DNA from 3 places in the uncultured Ligilactobacillus sp. genome. Region 2 is predicted to be linked to each of the others. Evidence: predicted binding sites of a transcription regulator. Region 2 holds the regulator's gene; each other region holds the start of a gene.
The links. The regulator LexA, encoded in region 2, represses DNA repair genes until DNA is damaged. The targets are predictions, from matches to a motif close to CNAACANNTGTTNG.
Positions count from the first base shown of each region.

Region 1: a site for LexA is predicted at 1,858-1,871, ahead of uvrB (excinuclease ABC subunit UvrB). Genes of this name have one in related genera too.
Region 3: a site for LexA is predicted at 4,966-4,979, ahead of recA (recombinase RecA). Genes of this name have one in related genera too.

Region 1 is NZ_CAQLEL010000037.1:8,202-14,947, reverse strand. Features, by position in the region: gene Q9Q35_RS02045 (phospho-sugar mutase) at 69-1,796, shown strand; gene uvrB (excinuclease ABC subunit UvrB) at 1,920-3,920, shown strand; gene uvrA (excinuclease ABC subunit UvrA) at 3,939-6,746, shown strand, end outside.
Region 2 is NZ_CAQLEL010000131.1:20,186-26,931, forward strand. Features, by position in the region: gene xseA (exodeoxyribonuclease VII large subunit) at 1-865, shown strand, start outside; gene Q9Q35_RS09600 (exodeoxyribonuclease VII small subunit) at 862-1,089, shown strand; gene Q9Q35_RS09605 (polyprenyl synthetase family protein) at 1,194-2,072, shown strand; gene Q9Q35_RS09610 (TlyA family RNA methyltransferase) at 2,087-2,914, shown strand; gene Q9Q35_RS09615 (arginine repressor) at 2,935-3,393, shown strand; gene recN (DNA repair protein RecN) at 3,452-5,131, shown strand; gene lexA (transcriptional repressor LexA) at 5,215-5,838, opposite strand; gene Q9Q35_RS09630 (glycoside hydrolase family 92 protein) at 6,116-6,746, opposite strand, start outside.
Region 3 is NZ_CAQLEL010000136.1:4,408-11,153, forward strand. Features, by position in the region: gene Q9Q35_RS09950 (KUP/HAK/KT family potassium transporter) at 1-1,060, opposite strand, end outside; gene Q9Q35_RS09955 (deoxynucleoside kinase) at 1,236-1,964, shown strand; gene rny (ribonuclease Y) at 2,022-3,572, opposite strand; gene recA (recombinase RecA) at 3,749-4,855, opposite strand; gene pgsA (CDP-diacylglycerol--glycerol-3-phosphate 3-phosphatidyltransferase) at 5,073-5,660, opposite strand; gene Q9Q35_RS09975 (RodZ domain-containing protein) at 5,768-6,700, opposite strand; gene ymfI (elongation factor P 5-aminopentanone reductase) at 6,739-6,746, opposite strand, start outside.

The DNA.
Region 1 (6,746 bases), on a different contig from region 2:
GTGCTTGTTATAGCAAGTTTTGCCGATTGATAGTATACTAGATTTGAATAGATAAATGAGGTGATTATATGAGTTGGGAAGAAACTTATACCATTTGGAACAAACAACCTGATCTAGCACCTGAAGTTCGGGAAGATCTTGATAAGATCGTAAATGATAAAGAAGCACTAGAAGATGCCTTCTATACACCAATGGAATTTGGGACAGCTGGGATGCGCGGCTTGATCGGTGCTGGGATCAATCGCATGAATATTTATACTGTGCGTCAAGCAACTGAAGGTTTGGCCCGTTTTATGGATACTTTGGATGAAGAGACAAAATTACGTGGTGTAGCGATCAGTTATGATTCACGTCACATGTCACAAGAATTTGCATTCGAAGCAGCACGTGTTTTAGGAGCACACAAAATTCCAAGCTTTGTCTTTGAAAGCTTGCGTCCAACACCAGAACTATCCTTTACCGTTCGACACCTACATGCTTATGCAGGGATCATGATCACAGCGAGCCATAATCCAAAACAATATAACGGTTATAAGATCTATGGTGAAGATGGTGCTCAAATGCCACCAAAAGAATCAGATATGATCACAAACTATATCCGTGAAGTTGATGATCTTTTTGCAGTCGAAGTTGCTGATAAAGATGCTTTGATCAATGACAAAACTTTGAAAGTCATCGGTTCAGAAGTTGATGAAGTTTACTTAGAAAATGCCAAAGAAGTAACGATCGATCGTGAGTTAGTTGCTGAAGAAGGTAAAACGATGAAGTTGGTCTTTACTCCACTTCACGGTACTGGTGGGATGTTAGGTGAAAAAGCTTTACGTCAAGCAGGTTTTGAAGACTTTACGATGGTCCCAGAACAAGCTATGCCAGACCCAGAGTTCTCAACAGTTGAGCATCCAAACCCTGAGTTTACAGAAGCTTTTGATCTAGCGATCAAATTAGGCAAGAGCCAAAAAGCTGATCTTTTAGTGGCTGTTGATCCTGATGCTGACCGTTTGGGAGCAGCTGTTCGGCAACCAGATGGTGAATATGAATTGTTGACGGGTAACCAGATCGCAGCTTTGATGTTGAATTATATTTTAACAGCACGTAAAAAAGCCGGTAACTTACCCGCAAATGCAGCTTTAGTAAAATCGATCGTTTCAAGTGAATTTGCTGCTAAAGTTGCTGCTGATTTTGGAGTCGAAGCGATCAATGTCTTGACTGGGTTCAAGTTCATCGCTGAACAGATCCAACATTTTGAAGAAACAAATGAACACAGCTTCATGTTAGGTTTTGAAGAAAGTTATGGTTATTTGATCCGCCCATTTGTACGCGATAAAGATGCGATCCAATCTTTAGTACTATTAGCTGAAGTAGCTGCTTTCTACAAGAAACAAGGTAAGAATTTATATGATGGCCTTCAAGAATTATTTGAAAAGTACGGCTATTTTGCTGAAAAGACGATCGCTTTGACCTTTGATGGGATCGAAGGTGCACAAGAGATCAAAGACTTGATGGCTAAGTTCCGTCAAGAATTGCCAACTGATTTTGCCGGTTATAAGGTTATCGCAGCTGAAGACTATCAAGCTTCCAGTCGTCAAGATGCAGAAGGTAACGTGACAGCGATCAACTTGCCTAAGTCAAATGTTTTGAAATACTTCCTTGAAGATGGAACTTGGATCGCAGTTCGTCCTTCAGGTACAGAACCAAAGATCAAATTTTACATTGGTACGCAAGGCGACTCCGAAGCTGATGCACAAGCTAAATGTGAAAAATTTGAAAAAGCGATCAATGATTTCATCAAGGGCTAAAGTTAGCTGTTAGTTGTAAAAGACACGGAAATCGCCGTGTCTTTTTTTGATTCTGCTGATGCGAAAATACGTTCGTTGTGGTATAATCTTGTAAGCAATAGTTTTTAATGAGGGGGTAATCATTTGATCGAGCGTCAAGCCGATAAAGAGTTCAAATTAGTTTCAAAATATCAACCAACTGGAGACCAACCACAAGCGATCGCTGAGCTTGTAACAGGGGTCAAAGCTGGTAAAAAAGAACAGATCTTATTGGGAGCCACTGGGACAGGGAAAACTTTTACGATCTCAAATGTGATCGCAAAAGCCAATAAGCCGACTTTGGTCTTAGCTCATAATAAGACTTTGGCAGGACAGCTTTATGGGGAGTTCAAAGAATTTTTCCCAGACAATGCTGTTGAATATTTTGTATCTTACTACGATTACTATCAACCTGAGGCTTATGTTCCTTCAAGTGATACTTATATCGAAAAGGATTCGAGCATCAACGATGAGATCGATAAATTACGGCACTCTGCGACTAGTTCGTTATTAGAGCGTAATGATGTGATCGTGGTGGCCTCAGTTTCATCGATCTTTGGTTTAGGTGATCCAAAAGAATATCGTGATCAAGCTCTTTCATTACGAGTTGGCCAAGAGATCGAACGGGACAAGTTGTTGAATCAATTGATCGATGTTCAATTTGAACGTAACGATATCGACTTTCAACGGGGGCGTTTTCGTGTTCGGGGTGATGTAGTCGAGATCTTCCCCGCTTCACGTGATGAACAAGCGCTTAGGGTCGAATTTTTTGGTGATGAGATCGATCGGATCCGAGAAGTTGATCCTTTGACTGGTGAGATCTTAGGTGAGCGCAATCACGTTGTCATCTTCCCAGCGACGCACTTTTTAACAAGTGGCGAACGCTTAGAAGGATCTATCAAGAGCATCGAGGCCGAATTAGCTCAAAGGTCAAAAGTCTTGCGTGCGGATGGCAAGCTATTAGAAGCCCAACGCTTAGAACAACGAACAACATACGACATTGAGATGTTGCGTGAAATGGGATATTGTTCGGGGATCGAAAATTATTCGCGGCATATGGATGGAAGAAAACCAGGGGAAGCACCATATACGCTGTTGGACTTCTTTCCAGATGATTTTTTGATCGTAGTCGATGAATCCCATGTTACGATGCCTCAAGTGCGTGGGATGTACAATGGTGACCGCTCACGTAAGCAGATGTTAGTCGATTACGGGTTCCGTCTTCCAAGTGCCTTGGATAATCGGCCATTAAAGTTAGCCGAATTTGAAGAACGAGTAAATCAGATCATTTATATGTCGGCGACCCCAGGTGTTTACGAACAAGAACGTACTGATACTGTCGTGCAACAGATCATTCGACCAACCGGATTATTGGATCCAGAAGTTGAAGTTCGTCCGATCATGGGACAAATGGACGATCTAGTAGCTGAGATCGCCAAGAGGACCAAACGAGATGAGCGCGTCTTTGTAACGACTTTGACTAAGAAAATGGCAGAAGATCTGACTGATTATTTCAAAGAGATGAGTATTAAAGTCAAGTATCTGCATTCTGATATCAAGACACTTGAACGGACACAGATCGTGCGAGATCTTCGTTTAGGGAAATTTGATGTGCTCGTTGGGATCAATTTATTACGTGAAGGGATCGATGTACCAGAGGTCTCGTTAGTTGCGATCTTAGATGCCGATAAAGAAGGCTTTTTGCGCAATGAACGTTCTTTGATCCAAACGATCGGTCGTGCTGCGCGAAATGAAAAGGGGCATGTGATCATGTATGCTGATACAGTGACCGATTCGATGCAAGCAGCGATGGACGAAACAGCACGGCGGCGGGCGATCCAAATGCAATACAATGACGAACATGGGATCGTGCCAAAAACAGTTAAAAAAGAGATCCGTGATGTGATCACAATGACGACTAAGCCAAAAGAAAGCACTAAAGATTTAAATGATAAACTCGATTTTGATGAATTGAGCAAACAAGAACAACGAGAAATGATCGCACGTTTAGAGGAGCAAATGAAAACTGCCGCTAAAAACCTTGACTTTGAGGATGCAGCCGCTTTACGTGATACTGTGATGGAATTAAAAGCACAGCTTGATTAAATAGAAAGGATGAAAGTTGTGGGAAAAAATAAGATTACGATCCGTGGTGCCAGAGAGCATAATTTAAAAGATATCAATGTTGAGATCCCCAAAGAAAAACTTGTCGTGATCACGGGTCTCTCCGGTTCAGGTAAAAGTTCACTTGCTTTTGATACTTTATATGCTGAAGGTCAGCGCCGCTATGTTGAGAGTTTGTCGGCTTATGCTAGGCAATTTTTAGGTCAGATGGATAAACCTGATGTCGATTCGATCGATGGACTTTCACCAGCGATCTCGATCGATCAAAAGACAACTTCGAAGAATCCACGCTCAACTGTTGGGACTGTAACGGAGATCAATGACTACTTGCGTTTGTTGTGGGCACGAGTAGGTACGCCGATCTGTCCTAATGATGGCAGTGAGATCACGAGTCAATCGCCAGAGCAAATGGTCGATCGCGTCTTGCAGCTCCCCGAAAGGACTAAGCTCCAGATCTTGGCGCCGATCGTGATAGGTAAGAAAGGACAACATAAAAAAGTTTTAGAAAAGATCAAACGTGAAGGTTTTGTCCGAGTCATGATCGATGATAAATTGCATGATATTGCTGAAGATATCGAGCTAGATAAGAATCTCAAACATGATATCTTTGTGGTGGTCGATCGGATCGTTATTAAAGAAGGGATACGCTCACGGTTATTTGATTCATTTGAAGCAGCGTTACGCTTGGCTGAAGGTAGTGTATTTGTTGATGTGGTCGGCGACAAAATGTTACAGTTTTCGGAAAATTTTGCTTGTCCTTATTGTGGTTTTACGATCGGAGAACTTGAACCACGACTATTTTCTTTCAATGCGCCTTTTGGAGCTTGTCCAGATTGTGATGGATTAGGAATGAAGCTTGAAGTCGATATCGATCTAGTCGTGCCTGATCGAAAAAAGACACTTAACGAAGGGGCAATGGAACCGTGGAATCCGATCAGTTCCAAATATTATCCAACTTTATTAAAGCAAGCATGTGAAGCCTTCGGGATCGATATGGATACCCCGTTTGAAGATCTACCTCAAGAACAGCAAGATATCATTTTGTATGGTGCTAAGGATAAGACTTTCCATTTCCGGTATGAAAATGATTTTGGGGGGATACGTGATATTGACACGACCTTTGAAGGGGTCATTCCAAATATTGATCGGCGTTATCATGAGACAAATAGTGATTTTACCCGCGATGTGATGCGCAAATATATGACGAGTTTGCAATGTCAAACTTGTCATGGATATCGCTTGAATCGCAAAGCCCTAGCAGTTAAGATCGCCGGTAAGCATATCGGTGAAGTTTCTGATCTGCCGATCGCCGATGAATTGGCCTTTTTTGAGGGTTTGGAATTTAGTGAACAAGCAGCTCAGATCGCGCGCCCGATCTTAAAAGAGATCAAAGACCGATTGACATTTTTGGTGAATGTTGGGTTGGATTATCTGAATTTAAGTCGTTCAGCACGTACCCTTTCTGGGGGAGAAGCCCAACGGATCCGTTTAGCAACGCAGATCGGTTCTAACCTTTCAGGGGTCTTATATATTTTAGATGAACCTTCGATCGGGTTACATCAACGGGATAATGATCGTTTGATCGCTTCTTTACGTGCCATGTGTGAGTTGGGAAATACTTTAGTCGTAGTAGAACACGATGAAGACACGATGCGAGCCGCTGATTATTTGATCGATATCGGTCCAGGCGCTGGGATAGAAGGTGGTCAAGTCATGGCTGCGGGCACACCTAAGCAAGTTGCACGTTCGAAGAGATCATTGACTGGACAATATCTAGCTGGAAAAAAATATATTCCGATCCCAGCTACCAGACGTCAAGGTAATGGAAATTTTGTTGAGATCATTGGAGCAACAGAAAATAATCTTAAGGATATCGATGTGAAATTTCCGCTGGGTGAATTTATTGCGGTCACTGGTGTCTCGGGTTCTGGTAAGTCTACATTAGTTAATATGATCTTGAAACGAGCTTTAGCCCAAAAACTACACCATAATTCTGAAAAACCAGGTAAATTCAAGCAGATCAAAGGTACTGAACACCTTGAAAAAGTTATCAATATCGATCAAAGTCCGATCGGGCGTACTCCGCGGAGTAATCCTGCGACATATACGGGGGTCTTTGATGATATACGGGGGTTATTTGCCCAAACTAACCAAGCTAAGTTACGTGGTTATGGCAAAGGGCGCTTTAGTTTTAACGTTAAAGGTGGTCGCTGTGAAGCCTGCAAAGGGGATGGGATCATCAAGATCGAGATGAATTTCTTACCTGATGTGTATGTGCCATGTGAAGTTTGTCACGGAGCACGTTATAATTCTGAAACGCTAGAAGTTGAATATAAAGGCAAAAATATCGCTCAGATCTTAGAAATGAATGTCTTAGAAGCATTAGAATTCTTTAGTGCGATCCCTAAGATCAAGCGCAAATTGCAAACGATCGTCGATGTTGGGCTAGGTTATGTTTCATTAGGACAACCAGCAACGACTTTATCCGGTGGGGAAGCCCAACGGATGAAATTAGCTTCTGAATTGCATCGTAAATCAGCGGGTAAGACCTTTTATATTTTAGATGAACCGACTACTGGCTTGCATACCGATGATATCAAGCGTCTATTGAACGTCTTACAGCGACTAGTTGATAAGGGCAATACGGTATTAGTGATCGAGCACAATTTAGATGTTATCAAATCGGCTGACCATTTGATCGATCTAGGACCAGAAGGTGGCCAACGTGGCGGACAGATCGTTGGAGTCGGGACACCTGAAAAATTATGTCAGATCGAACAAAGTTACACTGGTAAATATTTAAAACCG
Region 2 (6,746 bases):
TTATCCGATCGCACAGCTAGTTTTATTTCCCGCAGTCGTTCAAGGTGAGAAAGCGGCTGATTCATTGGTGGGACGATTAAAAGAGGTCAATGCTCGTGGCGATTTTGATACGATCATTATCGGTCGTGGTGGTGGGTCGATCGAGGATCTGTGGCCATTTAATGAAGAAAAAGTTGCTCGGGCGATCTTTGAAAGTAAGATCCCGATCATTTCTTCAGTTGGACACGAAACGGATACGACGATCGCTGACCTAGTGGCTGATGTCAGGGCAGCGACACCTACTGCAGCAGCTGAATTGGCGACGCCAGTTTTAGAAGACGAGATCTTGCGGATCAAACAAGATAAGTTACGTTTGATCCAAAGTTATCAAGCTATGCTAAAGTTACGGCGCCAACAGCTACAAAAGTTGCAAAATTCTTACGTCTTTATGCAATCAAATCGCCTGTATGAAGGCTACCTTCAAAAACTTGACGGTTACCAGAATCGACTCAAACAGGCTTATCGTGAACAGTTGTATCAAAAAGAAAAGTCATTTTCAGAGCTGATGACGCGTTTGCAACGTTCTTCGCCAAAAGATACGATCAACTTGCATAAACAACAGGTGGCACAGCTCAAAAAAGACCTATTTCGGGCAACGGAAAAATATGTTGGTGATAGAGAGCAACGTTTGGTAAAGGCTACCGCTGCTTTAGATATGTTGAGCCCGTTGCGCGTTATGGGACGTGGTTTTTCTTACGTCACGGCAGATGAAAAGATCATCAAAAAAACATCTGATCTGACGGTCGGTTCTGAGATCAAATTGCATTTAAGCGATGGTAGTGTTAAAGCTAAAGTTACTAAAATTGATGGGATGAAGAAAAAATGACAGAAAAAAATTTAACTTTTGAACAAGAATTACAAATGTTAGAAGCGATCGTAGGCAAACTTGAGCAGGGCGATGTTCCTTTAGAAGAGGCGCTAGCGCAATTCCAAAAAGGGGTAGCTTTAAGTAAAAAATTGCAAGAGACCCTCCAAAATGCAGAGGATACTTTGACTAAGGTTATCAACGAAGAAGGTCAAGAAGTCGTCTTTGAGGCAAATAATGACTGATATTTAGCTGTGTATTGTGAGAAACTTGATGGGAGCAATACTGTTAAAGTAAATAAGGAAGGAATCTAGGGCTTCTTAGTGATCCCATACCTAGAAAGTGAAAAATGCAGTTAGCAAATTTTCAAAATAAAATGATCCCATTACTTGAACAGCATATGCGACATTACTTGACGCAATTTACTGAGAATGAGACACTTCGAGTGGCAATGCAATATTCGCTTGAAGCGGGGGGGAAACGGATCAGACCGCTTTTGATCTTGGTGATCTGCCAAAGTTTAGAAAAAAATATCGATACAGATGTTTTGAGTGTGGCGGGAAGTCTAGAATTTCTGCACACATACTCTTTGATCCATGATGATCTACCTGAGATGGATAATGACGATCTGCGGCGGGGCAAACCGACAAATCATAAAGTTTTTGGTCAAGATATAGCGGTTTTAGCAGGCGATGCTCTCTTAACTGAGGCTTTTGGCTGGTTAGCTAAAACAAAGCTTACTCCCCAAAAACGGATTACCTTGGTAGCTGAACTTGCAAAAGCAGCGGGGGCAAATGGGATGGTCGCAGGCCAAACTGGCGATATCTTAGGTGAAAAGGCCACTTTGACCTTATCTGAGTTGATGCAAGTCCATAAAAATAAAACGGGACAATTGTTGGAATATGCTTGTTTTGCCGGTGCCATTTTAGGTGAAGCAACACCAAAACAAGAACAGGCATTAGTTACTTTTGGGCAAAAATTTGGTCTAGCCTTTCAGATCTATGACGATATTTTAGATGTGACGGCAACTACAGCCGAGTTGGGTAAGACAGCTAATAAGGATGTGGCGGAAAATAAAAATACTTATCCACGCCTTTTAGGGCTAAAAGGAGCTAAACAGGCACTAGCTGATACGTTAAAGCAAGCAAAAGATCAACTTGAGCTTTTGGATGAAAGTGGTCTTGAGACTTCTCTTTTGCGTCAAGTGCTAGAGTATTTTAAATTATAAGTAAGGATGTAAGTATGAAAAAAGAACGTGTAGATGTATTATTGGTCAAGCAGGGTCTATTCGAGACACGCGAACAAGCGAAACGTGCAGTTATGGCAGGTGAGATCTTAGGTGAAAATGAAGAACGATTGGATAAACCAGGTGAAAAGATCGATCCAAGTGTCAAATTACATTTTAAGGGGAAAAAGATGCCCTATGTTAGTCGTGGTGGTTTAAAGCTTGAAAAAGCGCTCAAAGTCTTTAAACTAAGTACCAAAAATAAAACAGTCCTTGATATCGGTTCATCTACGGGTGGCTTTACTGATGTTGCCTTACAAAAAGGTGCCAAGTTGAGTTATGCCCTCGATGTGGGAACTAATCAATTAGCTTGGAAGTTGCGTCAAGATCCGCGAGTCGTTGTAATGGAGAATACTAACTTTCGCTACAGTAAATTAGACGATTTTACTGCTGGACGCCCTGATTTTGCGACGATCGATGTTTCTTTTATTTCATTACAACTTATCTTGCCGACTTTACATGCGATCTTAGAGCCGGGCGGTGACGTGGTGGCTTTGATCAAGCCTCAATTTGAGGCGGGACGTGAAAAAGTTGGTAAGCACGGGATCGTTCGGGATGAAAAAGTCCATTTAGAAGTGATCCAAGAGTTGGTCGCTTTTGCTGTCAAAGCAGGATATGATGTTTTAGACCTTGATTTTTCACCGATCACGGGTGGTGAAGGAAATATTGAATTTTTAGTCCATTTGCGTGCAACATCAAAGACTGCAACGATCAGTGCTAATGTCGATCCAAGTGCAGTGATCAAACAAGCCCATCAAACATTACTTCATCAAAAAGATAAGTAGGTAGGAAGGATGATTTCTCAGTGAGAAAACAAGATAGACAACGAATTATTAAAAAAATGATCCAGGATAATGCGATTTATCGGCAAGAAGACTTTGTTAGTCTCCTTTTAGCTAAGGGAGTTGAAGTGACTCAAGCTACTATCTCACGTGATGTAAAAGAGATGCAGCTGATCAAAGTACCGACGCCAGATGGGTCGTATCGGTATAGTTTACCGACGACCAAGAAGGATAATACCGAAAAAAAACTAAGGAAAGTTTTGCGTGACGCCTATCTTGTTTCTGACTGTCACCGTGATCTATGTATGGTCAAAGTTTTGCCTGGTAATGGGCCAGCACTTTCGAGCTTGATCTCACAAATGAACTACGATGAAGTTTTTGCTACTTTAGGTGATGATGACACGATCATGCTCTTTGCACGTTCAAATGAAGATGCGTTGCAGATCGAGCGTAAATTATTGGCCTTGGTCGATGATAAATAGGACTTTTAGATTTTGGGAAAGGAAAAACTGTTACTTTTAGCAACAGCAGGAAAGTACTTTGTTACAAGAATTAATGATCCGTGATTTTGCAATTATTGAGCAGTTGACCGTTGATTTTGGAACGAATATGACGGTCTTGACTGGTGAAACTGGGGCTGGTAAGTCCATTATTATCGATGCTTTAGGGCTACTAGCAGGTGGACGTGGCTCGAGTGATTTTATTCGCAAGGGAGCTAATAAATCATTGCTCCAAGGACAATTTACTATCCCTAAAGCAACTCGAACATATGAGCTTTTAGATGAGTTTGGGATCGAATGTGAGGATGATGTTTTGATCTTACAACGCGATATTTATCGCAGTGGCAAAAATGTTTGCCGGATAAATGGCGTTTTGGTCAATCTAGGCACACTTCGGCAGGTGGGGCAAACATTGATCGATATCCATGGGCAAAATGAGCATCAAGAATTGATGGATCCTGAGCGTCATTTAGCCTTAGTTGATAATTATCAGCCTGAGATCCTAGCTAAATTGGCACAATACCAGACACTTTATGCAGATTATCGTCGTCTTTCTCATGCACTAGAGCAACGCGAGAAAAATGCGCATGAGTGGGCTCAAAGACTTGATATGTTACAATTTCAAGTTAATGAGATCAGTGAAGCGCAGTTACACGAGGGGGAAGAAGAAGAGCTCCAAGAACAAAAACGCCAATTAGATAATTATCAAACGATCCATCACGCTTTAGAGATGAGTTATCAAGTGCTAAATGGTGAAGAATTAGATGTGATGAGTGTTCTAGGTAATGTCATGAGCGAGTTAGAAGACGTGGCTGAGTTCAATTCTGAATTAGCAGCGATCTACGAAAAGGTTTCCGATGCTTTCTATAATCTGCAAGATGCAGCGCATGAAGTTTCAGGGCAATTAAGTGATCTGGAGTGGGATGAAGAATTATTAAATTCCATCGAAGCACGGCTCGAAACGATCCATCAACTCAAGCGTAAATATGGTGATTCGATCGAAACGATCCTAACTTATTACGATAAGATAAAACGAGAACTTGAAACGATGCAACAAAGCGATGAAAACTTAGAACAGCAAGTCGAACAGGTCAAAGAAGCTCACGCCAAGGCAAAAGAATTAGCACTAGAGATCAGTGAGTTACGCAAACAAACTGCTAAACGACTCGAAGCTGAGATCCATCAGCAATTGGGTGCACTTTATATGGATAAAGCTGTTTTTGAAGTACGTTTTTTACCAGAGAACGGACAATTGACTGAAAATGGTCTTGATCGGGTCGAATTTTACATTCAAACTAATCCTGGAGAAGAAATGGGGGCTTTAGCAAAGATCGCTTCTGGTGGTGAATTATCGCGGATCATGCTCGCACTAAAGACGATCTTTGCCCAAAATAAGGGTGTGACGAGTATTATTTTTGATGAGGTCGATACTGGAGTCAGTGGGCGCGTCGCACAAGCGATTGCTGAAAAAATCAGTCAGATCGCAACTAATTCGCAAGTGCTGTGTATCACCCACTTACCACAGGTCGCAGCTGTGGCAGACCACCATTATTTCATTGCTAAACATGTAGCTAATGGTCGGACTGAAACTTCGCTTACGATCTTAAATGATAAGGAACGGATCGAAGAATTAGCTCGAATGCTATCGGGTTCTTCGATCACGACTTTGACGCTAGAACATGCAGAAGAATTGTTAAAAATGGCTAAGGCAAGTAAATAGTTCTAAAAGATGCACTTTGAGGCATCTTTTTTTGAATAAAAAAACTAGAAGTCTGTAAACTCCTAGTCACTAAAATATTGACTTTAGATCATATCACGGTAGAGTCCGATGACTTTACCTAAAATTACGACATTATCCAAGATGATCGGATCCATCGTTTCATTTTCAGGTTGTAATCTAAAATATCCGTCTTCTTTGTAGAATCGCTTGCATGTTGCTTCATCGTCTTCGGTCATGGCGATCACGATATCACCATTATCAGCAGCAGATTGTTTTCTAACGATAACTTGATCACCATCTAAGATCCCAGCATCGATCATGCTTTCACCACGAATGTTCAACATGAACAAATCATTGGCATCACTTAAATTAGGGGGTAATGGAAAATAATCAGTTGTTTCTTCAACAGTTAAGATCGGCATCCCTGCGGTCACAGTTCCAACGACTGGGATCTCATTTAAAGTGGTCTTGATCCCCAAGGCTTCTAGACCAGCTGGGGTAACTTCCATTGCCCGCGGCTTGGTAGGATCTTTTTTGAGAAAGCCTTTCTTAGTTAAGCGTGCTAAATGACCGTGTACAGTTGAGGTCGAAGAAAGTGAGACTGCTTGACAGATCTCTCGCACAGTCGGTGGATAACCTTTGCTCTCAACTGTATTGTAGATAAAACGCAAAATGTTTAGCTGTCTTTTTTCGGATGCTTTTGTCATTTTGAACACCTCAATACATTTTTATAGAGTAATTATAACATAGAAAACCAACAGTTACAAACAAGCGTTTGCTTTAGTGGAGGGAGGAAATAACTGTTAAGCAAAATATATTAAAATGTAATCAAACGCGATATAATATCTACAAAAAAGATAAAATGTGAGGTAGATATTATGGCGATATTAAAACCAAAAGAAATGGCTGAAAGATTGATTCTATTCATCAGATTTGAGGTGATAATTGCTTTCTGTAATAACTGTAGTGCAAAATTACGAAAATTTATTTATTGTCGGGGAATGACGCCGGAGTAGCTGACATCTCCATGTCTACAGTAGCTCCCGACATTATCTGCTCGTGAGTGATGAAAGTCTTGTCATAAGGCTTACCATCGATTTTTACCGAGCGGATATATATGTTTTCTTTGCTGACATCAGGAGCATTAACGGTAAATATTTTGCCGTTGTCAAGATGCAGTTGCATCTTTTTAAATAGCGGAGTTCCCAACTCATATATCCCATTTACGGGATTGACCGGATAGAAGCCCATTGCCGAGAATACAAACCAGGCCGACATCTGTCCGCAATCCTCATTGCCGCACAGACCTGCAGGAGTCGTATTGTAAAGCTGCTCGATTATTTCTGAAGCATATTTCTGAGTTAAATCGGGACGTCCGACATTGTTGTACATATACACTACATGATGGCTGGGCTCATTTCCATGAGCATATTGGCCGATCATGCCGGTGCTGAATATCGGGAGTGAGTCATTGGGTGAAGGATTGTAGGTCATCATGCTGTCGAGTTTTTCTTTAAAGCGGTCTTTCCCTCCGACAAGGTCAATGAGTCCGTCAATATCATGTTGTACCGACCAGAAATACTGCCACCCATTGCTCTCACAGATATCTTCAGTA
Region 3 (6,746 bases), on a different contig from region 2:
AACACAATAACCAATTGACTGCAGAAATATAGATCTGCCCTCGTGAAAGACTAGGATGCTCAACTTTCATTCGTGGTAAAAGTTTTAATCCGACAGCTTCTTGAACTAAGGTAAATGATCCCGTTATCAAAGCTTGTGACGCAATGATAGCTGCCAACGTTGCCAAAACTACACCAAACAAATACCAATCTGGATTCAAAACAGCATAGAATGGATTTTCAAAGTTAGTTTGAGCTTTTATCTGAGCTAAGTGTGTACTCAAATATGCTCCTTGGCCAAAATAATTCAATATAAGCGCCGTGCAGACAAAGGGCCAGGTCAAATAGATGTTGCGTTTCCCAACATGGCCCATATCTGAATACAGTGCCTCAGCCCCAGTCGTTGCCAAAAATACGCTCCCCAAAATAAAGATCCCAACTTTATTTTCTGGTGAAAACAGCAATTTTAAACCATAGTGTGGTGACAAAGCAACTAACATCCCAGGATCACTGGCTAAATTGATCAGACCAACGATCGCTAAAAAGCTAAACCAGATAAACATTACCGGACCAAAGCCTTTACCGATCAAACTTGTCCCAAATCGCTGGATCACAAATAAAACTAATAAGATCACAAACGTTACAATGATCACGCTATTTTGAGATGCGATCGGAACATTTTGACCAAATGCAACGCCCTTTAATCCTTCGATCGCACTGGTAACGGTCACTGCTGGAGTCAAGGTCCCATCAGCTAACAAAGCAGCCCCCCCGATCAAAGCTGGGACTATCAGCCACTTTTTCTGATGGCGTACCAAAGCATAAAGTGCAAAGATCCCACCTTCACCGTGGTTATCTGCTTTCAACGCGATCAAAACATATTTGATCGTCGTCATCAACATCAGAGTCCAAAAAACTAACGAGAGACAGCCGATAAGGTATTCACGAGTCAAGTATTTCGGACTCCCTAGATCCGCTAATAAAGCTTTCATTACATACAAAGGTGAAGTCCCTATATCCCCGTAAACGATCCCCAATGTGATCAAAGACCCTAAAAATAGCTGTCTTTTTTGTTTTTCCATTATCTCACGAGCCTTTCTGGCAGGCTATCATCTTGCCCACAGTCTGCCCTATAAAAAATTTTATATAGAGAAATATATGCCTCTCATAACAATTAGTCAAGTAATTCACCATTTGAAAAATAAACGTTAAAAATGTAAGATAGTTAAGTACATTAACCGAGAGGATGAACTTTCTATGATCACACTAGCTGGGATTATCGGATCAGGTAAATCAAGCCTAACACAGATCTTAGCTCAAGAATTAGGCTCAAAGCCGTTCTTTGAACCCGTTGAAGACAACCCTGTCTTACCATTATTTTACAAAGGCAACGAAATTGCGGCCAAAAAACGTCAAGCTGGCGATAAGGATGCTACCAATCCTTATGCCTATCTATTACAAACTTTCTTTTTAAATCGTCGTTTTATGATGATGAAACAAGCTATGCAACACCCAAACAACATCTTAGATCGCTCGATCTATGAAGATGCGATGTTCATGAAGATGAATACCGATATGGGAAATGCAACTCAGATCGAATATGCGACCTACCAAGAACTTTTAGGACATATGTTGACTGAACTCAAGGCAGCTACTCCTGCTAACGATACCGATCTGATGGTCTTGATCAAAGTTTCCTATGATACGATGATCAAGCGCATCCAAAAACGTGGGCGTAAATATGAACAGATCTCAACTGATCCTTCATTGATCGAATACTACCAACAGCTCTTACGTTATTACGATGATTTTGAGAAAAATTATGGACTCTCTCAACTGTTGATCATCGATGGTGATAAATACGATTTCGTTGAAAATCAGACTGATCGTAATCACGTTTTAGATTTGATCGAAGACCGTTTAGTCACTCTAGGAAACTTGAGTGCTAAACAAGCTGAAAAGTTAAAGCAAGAACGCCGTGTCTAATAAAAAAGCTGTAGCTCTGATCGGACTACAGCTTTTTTGATACAATTGCTAAAACTATTACTTAGCATATTCGACCGCTCGTGTTTCACGAATAACGGTAACTTTGATATGCCCTGGATATTCAAGTTCTTCTTCGATCTTATTTCGAATATCACGTGCTAAAACAGTTGCTTCTAAGTCATTGACCTCATTTGGTTTAACGATGATCCGAACTTCACGCCCTGCTTGGATCGCATAGCTCTTTTTCACACCTTCAAATTCATTAGAGATATTCTCTAATTTTTCAAGGCGATGAATGTAGTTTTCCAGTGACTCGCTCCGAGCCCCTGGACGTGCAGCTGAAACAGCATCAGCTGCCGCAACTAAAACTGCGATCGTTGATTTTGGTGCTACATCACCGTGGTGAGAGGCGATCGTATTGACAATGACATCGTTTTCTTTATATTTCTTCGCCAACTCCACCCCGATCTCAACATGAGAGCCATCAACTTCATGATCAACTGCTTTTCCGATATCGTGTAGTAAACCTGCGCGTTTCGCTATTGTAACGTCTTCACCTAACTCAGCTGCAAGGACCCCTGTGATCTTAGCAACTTCGATCGAATGATCCAACACATTTTGACCATAACTTGTCCGATAATTCAAACGACCGACTGTCTTGATCAAATCTGGATGCATTGAATGGATCCCAAGATCAAAGATAGCTTCTTCACCAGTCTGGCGGATCCGACTATCCATTTCCTTGGTAGCCTTTTCGACCATTTCCTCGATACGTGCTGGATGGATCCGACCATCTTGGATCAATTTTTCTAAGGCCATTTTGGCGATCTCGCGTCTTACAGGATCAAAGCCACTCAAAACGACAGCTTCAGGAGTATCATCAATGATCAGATCGATCCCAGTCAAAGTTTCAAGTGTGCGAATATTACGTCCTTCACGCCCAATAATACGGCCCTTCATCTCATCATTTGGTAAGTTGACGACTGAGACAGTGGTTTCAGAGACCATATCAGCTGCACTGCGCTGGATAGCTTGTGCGATCAAACTCTTAGCCTTTTTGTCAGCTGTTGCTTGAGCTTGGGCTTCACTTTCCTTGATCATCACAGCTAATTCGTAACTCAAACTGTTACGCGTCTCTTTAAGAATAAGTTCCTTAGCTTGGTCTTTTGTCAAAGCGGCGATCTCTTCCAGCTTATCTTTTTGTTTTTGTTCAAGCGAAGTGACTTCCTTGCTCTTTGCAGTTAATCTTTGTTGCTCAGCACTCAGTTGATCTTCTTTTTGTGTAAGCATTTGTTCGCGTTTGTCTAAGACTGAATCCTTACGATCAAGGTTCTCTTCTCTTTTCAACAAACGATTTTCTTGTTTCTGAACTTCAAAGCGTCTCTCTTTCAATTCGCCTTCGACTTCTTTACGGTAGCGATGACTTTCATCTTTTGCTTCCAGTAAAGCCTCTTTTTTGGCACTAGCAATAATACCTTTGGCCGTTTGAGTTGCTGCATCTAGCGATTGTTCATAACTACGCTTTCGATAAAAGATTCCTAAAGCAAAACCTAGCACTAAAGTCAAAACAGCGATTGCGAGGATGGCACTAATAACAGTATAGTTCAAGTTTGCACCTCCGCGATCTATTTTATCGTGGTAAATCGACGGCTTAGGTCTAATTTACACACAATAATATTTTAATGTTTAATGTTGGTAAATGTCAATCATTATCAGTCTGTTTGACCTTTTATCTAGATAATGTCAAAAAAGAGTAGCTCTAGCAAACGGCTACTCTTTAAAGTTTATTTGTCGTCTTTACCTAAGTCCAAACTGACCGGCTTGTTAGCTGCTTTTTTATCAACTTTAGCCGCTTCTTTTTCCTTAGCTTTTTTTTCTTTTTCAAGTGCTTTTTTCTCTTTTTGTGTAAGCGTTGGTGTATCACGAACTTTTTGTGTGATCTCATCGGCCACTTCAGGATGTTCGCTCAAGTAAGCCTTTGTCTTTTCACGACCTTGACCGATATGGCTACCACCGTAAGAGAACCAAGAACCACTCTTTTCGATGATATCTTTCTCAACGGCTAAGTCGATCAATTCACCCATCTTCGAGATCCCTTCACCATACATGATATCGACTTCTGCCGTTCTAAATGGTGGTGCGACCTTATTTTTCACAACTTTGATCCGAGTCCGGTTACCTAAAACATCTGAACCGTCCTTGATCTGTTCAGCGCGCCGAACTTCCAAGCGGATCGTTGAGTAAAACTTAAGGGCCCGTCCACCAGGCGTTGTTTCTGGATTACCAAACATCACTCCGACTTTTTCACGGATCTGATTGATAAACAAAGCGATCGTCTTAGTCTTGTTGATCGTACCTGAAAGTTTACGTAAAGCTTGAGACATCAAACGCGCTTGTAAACCAACATGTGAGTCACCCATCTCGCCTTCGATCTCAGCTTTAGGAACTAAAGCCGCTACAGAGTCAATGACCACGATATCTACCGCGCCAGAAGAGACCAGTGCATCTGCGATCTGTAGACCTTCTTCGCCAGTACCAGGTTGAGAGAGCAACAAGTCATCGATATTGACACCCAAAGCTGTCGCATATGCAGGATCAAGTGCATTTTCCGCATCGATATAAGCAGCTAGACCGCCTTGTTTTTGAACTTCAGCAACAGCTTGCAAAGCAACTGTTGTCTTACCAGAACTTTCAGGGCCATAGATCTCTACGATACGTCCCCTTGGGAAGCCACCTACTCCCAAAGCTTCATCAAGGGCCAATGAACCACTTGGAACAGTTGAGATCTGGGTATCAGCCTTTTCACCCATCTTCATGATGGCACCCTTACCGAAATCTTTTTCGATCTTCTTGAGCGCTTTATCTAAAGCAACTTGTCTTTCGTCAGCCAAATTTACTCCTCCTCTTTGTCGTTTACTCACAAAGAACGTTTCCTAATCTACGTTCAATTACTCTGTACCATATATCATACTTATTTTTTTCAAAAAAAGCAAGCGTTTTGCGAACTAATGTTTGATATGTTTCAGCCTTACTTTAAAGATACGCAAAATACTTGGATCTCTATGCAAATAAATAGACTACCTCACCAGCTGAAGTAGTCCATCGTTTTTAATCGTTAAAAGAATCAGCAAAAATACTTCTACTCTTCCAAAAATAATCCAAGCCTGAATATACCGTAAAGAATAAGCAGATATACAATAAGATCTCACCGATCATGATATTTGCATTGATAAAGAAAACATTATTCAAATACAAGAACAAGATCGCAAACATTTGCGTCATTGTTTTGATCTTACCTGGAAGTTCAGCAGCCATGACTTTACCATCGTTTTCAACGATGATCAAGCGCAAACCAGTTACGGCTAATTCACGGCAAACAATGATCGCTGCGACCCACGCAGGTACTTTCCCCATCTGTACCAAGATGATAAATGCGGTCATTACCAACATCTTATCGGCTAGAGGATCAGCAAACTTGCCAAAGTTTGTAACTAATTTTTGTTTACGTGCGATCTGTCCATCCGCAAAATCCGTGATCGAAGCAATCGCAAAGATCAGCGCTCCAAGCAATTGTGTGGTCGGGATAACGGTACCAGCTAAAACCACCTCGCCCCAATCAAGCGGTAATAGCAGAACTAACATGAAGATCGGGATCAAAATGATCCGTAAAACTGTTAATTTATTCGGTAAATTCATAATTTTCTACTGTGTTGGCGGAAAAGTTTCATACTTTGAAAAGTGCACAGTTTCCTTTCTTAGATTTACTTATGCTTTGGCATCCGCCTTTTTCTGCCATACTACTTTTATTGTGCCGTTGTTTGTGCAACGTTTAATGTGATCGTACGTACGGTCAAAGTCTCGTTTTCTTTTAAGAAATCAAATTTCTTACCGTTGATCTTGATCGATGTTGCCTTTGAGTTCCCTAAATTCATAGTGATCGTTGTTGTATTTTCAGGGATCTCAATTGTTTGTGATGCATTATCAGCACTAAGTGTCCCTTGCCATACTTGGACCCCATTAGCTGAAACGGCATTCCAAGCTGTTGCACCATCAGAAACTGACATTTCGATCTTATTTGTAGCTGGGGCATTTTTTAGCTCATATACGAAAGCTGAACCCGCAGCTGATGTGTTAGTGATCTTTTGTTTAGTTGCCTTTTTAGATTCCTTCTTAGCTTTTGTGCTTGAACTTTCTTTTTTAGATGTGCTACTACTGCTGCTTTCACTACTTGAGGCTTTTTGCTTGGAACTACTGCTCTTAGCAGAACTTTCGGAAGAAACTGAGACTCTTTGACTATTATCAGCAATCTGTGTACTGCTATTACGGTCACGATCTCCCCAAGCAAAGATGTAGATCGTTCCTAAGATCGCAACTACGATAGCTACGATAATGATCGTAGGTAAATAACGGATCAAACCCGCAAGGATCGGTGACATAGTTTTTTCTTCTTCGCGCTTGACCGCTTCAGTACGTGTCGTTGCTTCTGTTTCTTCTTCTGGTTTGGGAGTTTTATCTTCATCTAGCTTAGCTAGCAACTCTTCTGGATCGATCCCAACAGTTTCTGCATATTGCTTGATAAAAGCTCGCACATAGAATTTACCTGGTAGCGCTGCAAAGTCATCGTCTTCGATCGCGATCAAATAACGTTTTTGGATCTTGGTCGTTTGTTGTAAGTCATCTAATGTCAAACCTTTTTCTTTACGTGCTTCTTTTAAAATTGTTCCAATATCTGTCATTTTATCTAATTTCTCCGTCTCTTTTTAGATTCTATCGTCTACACGA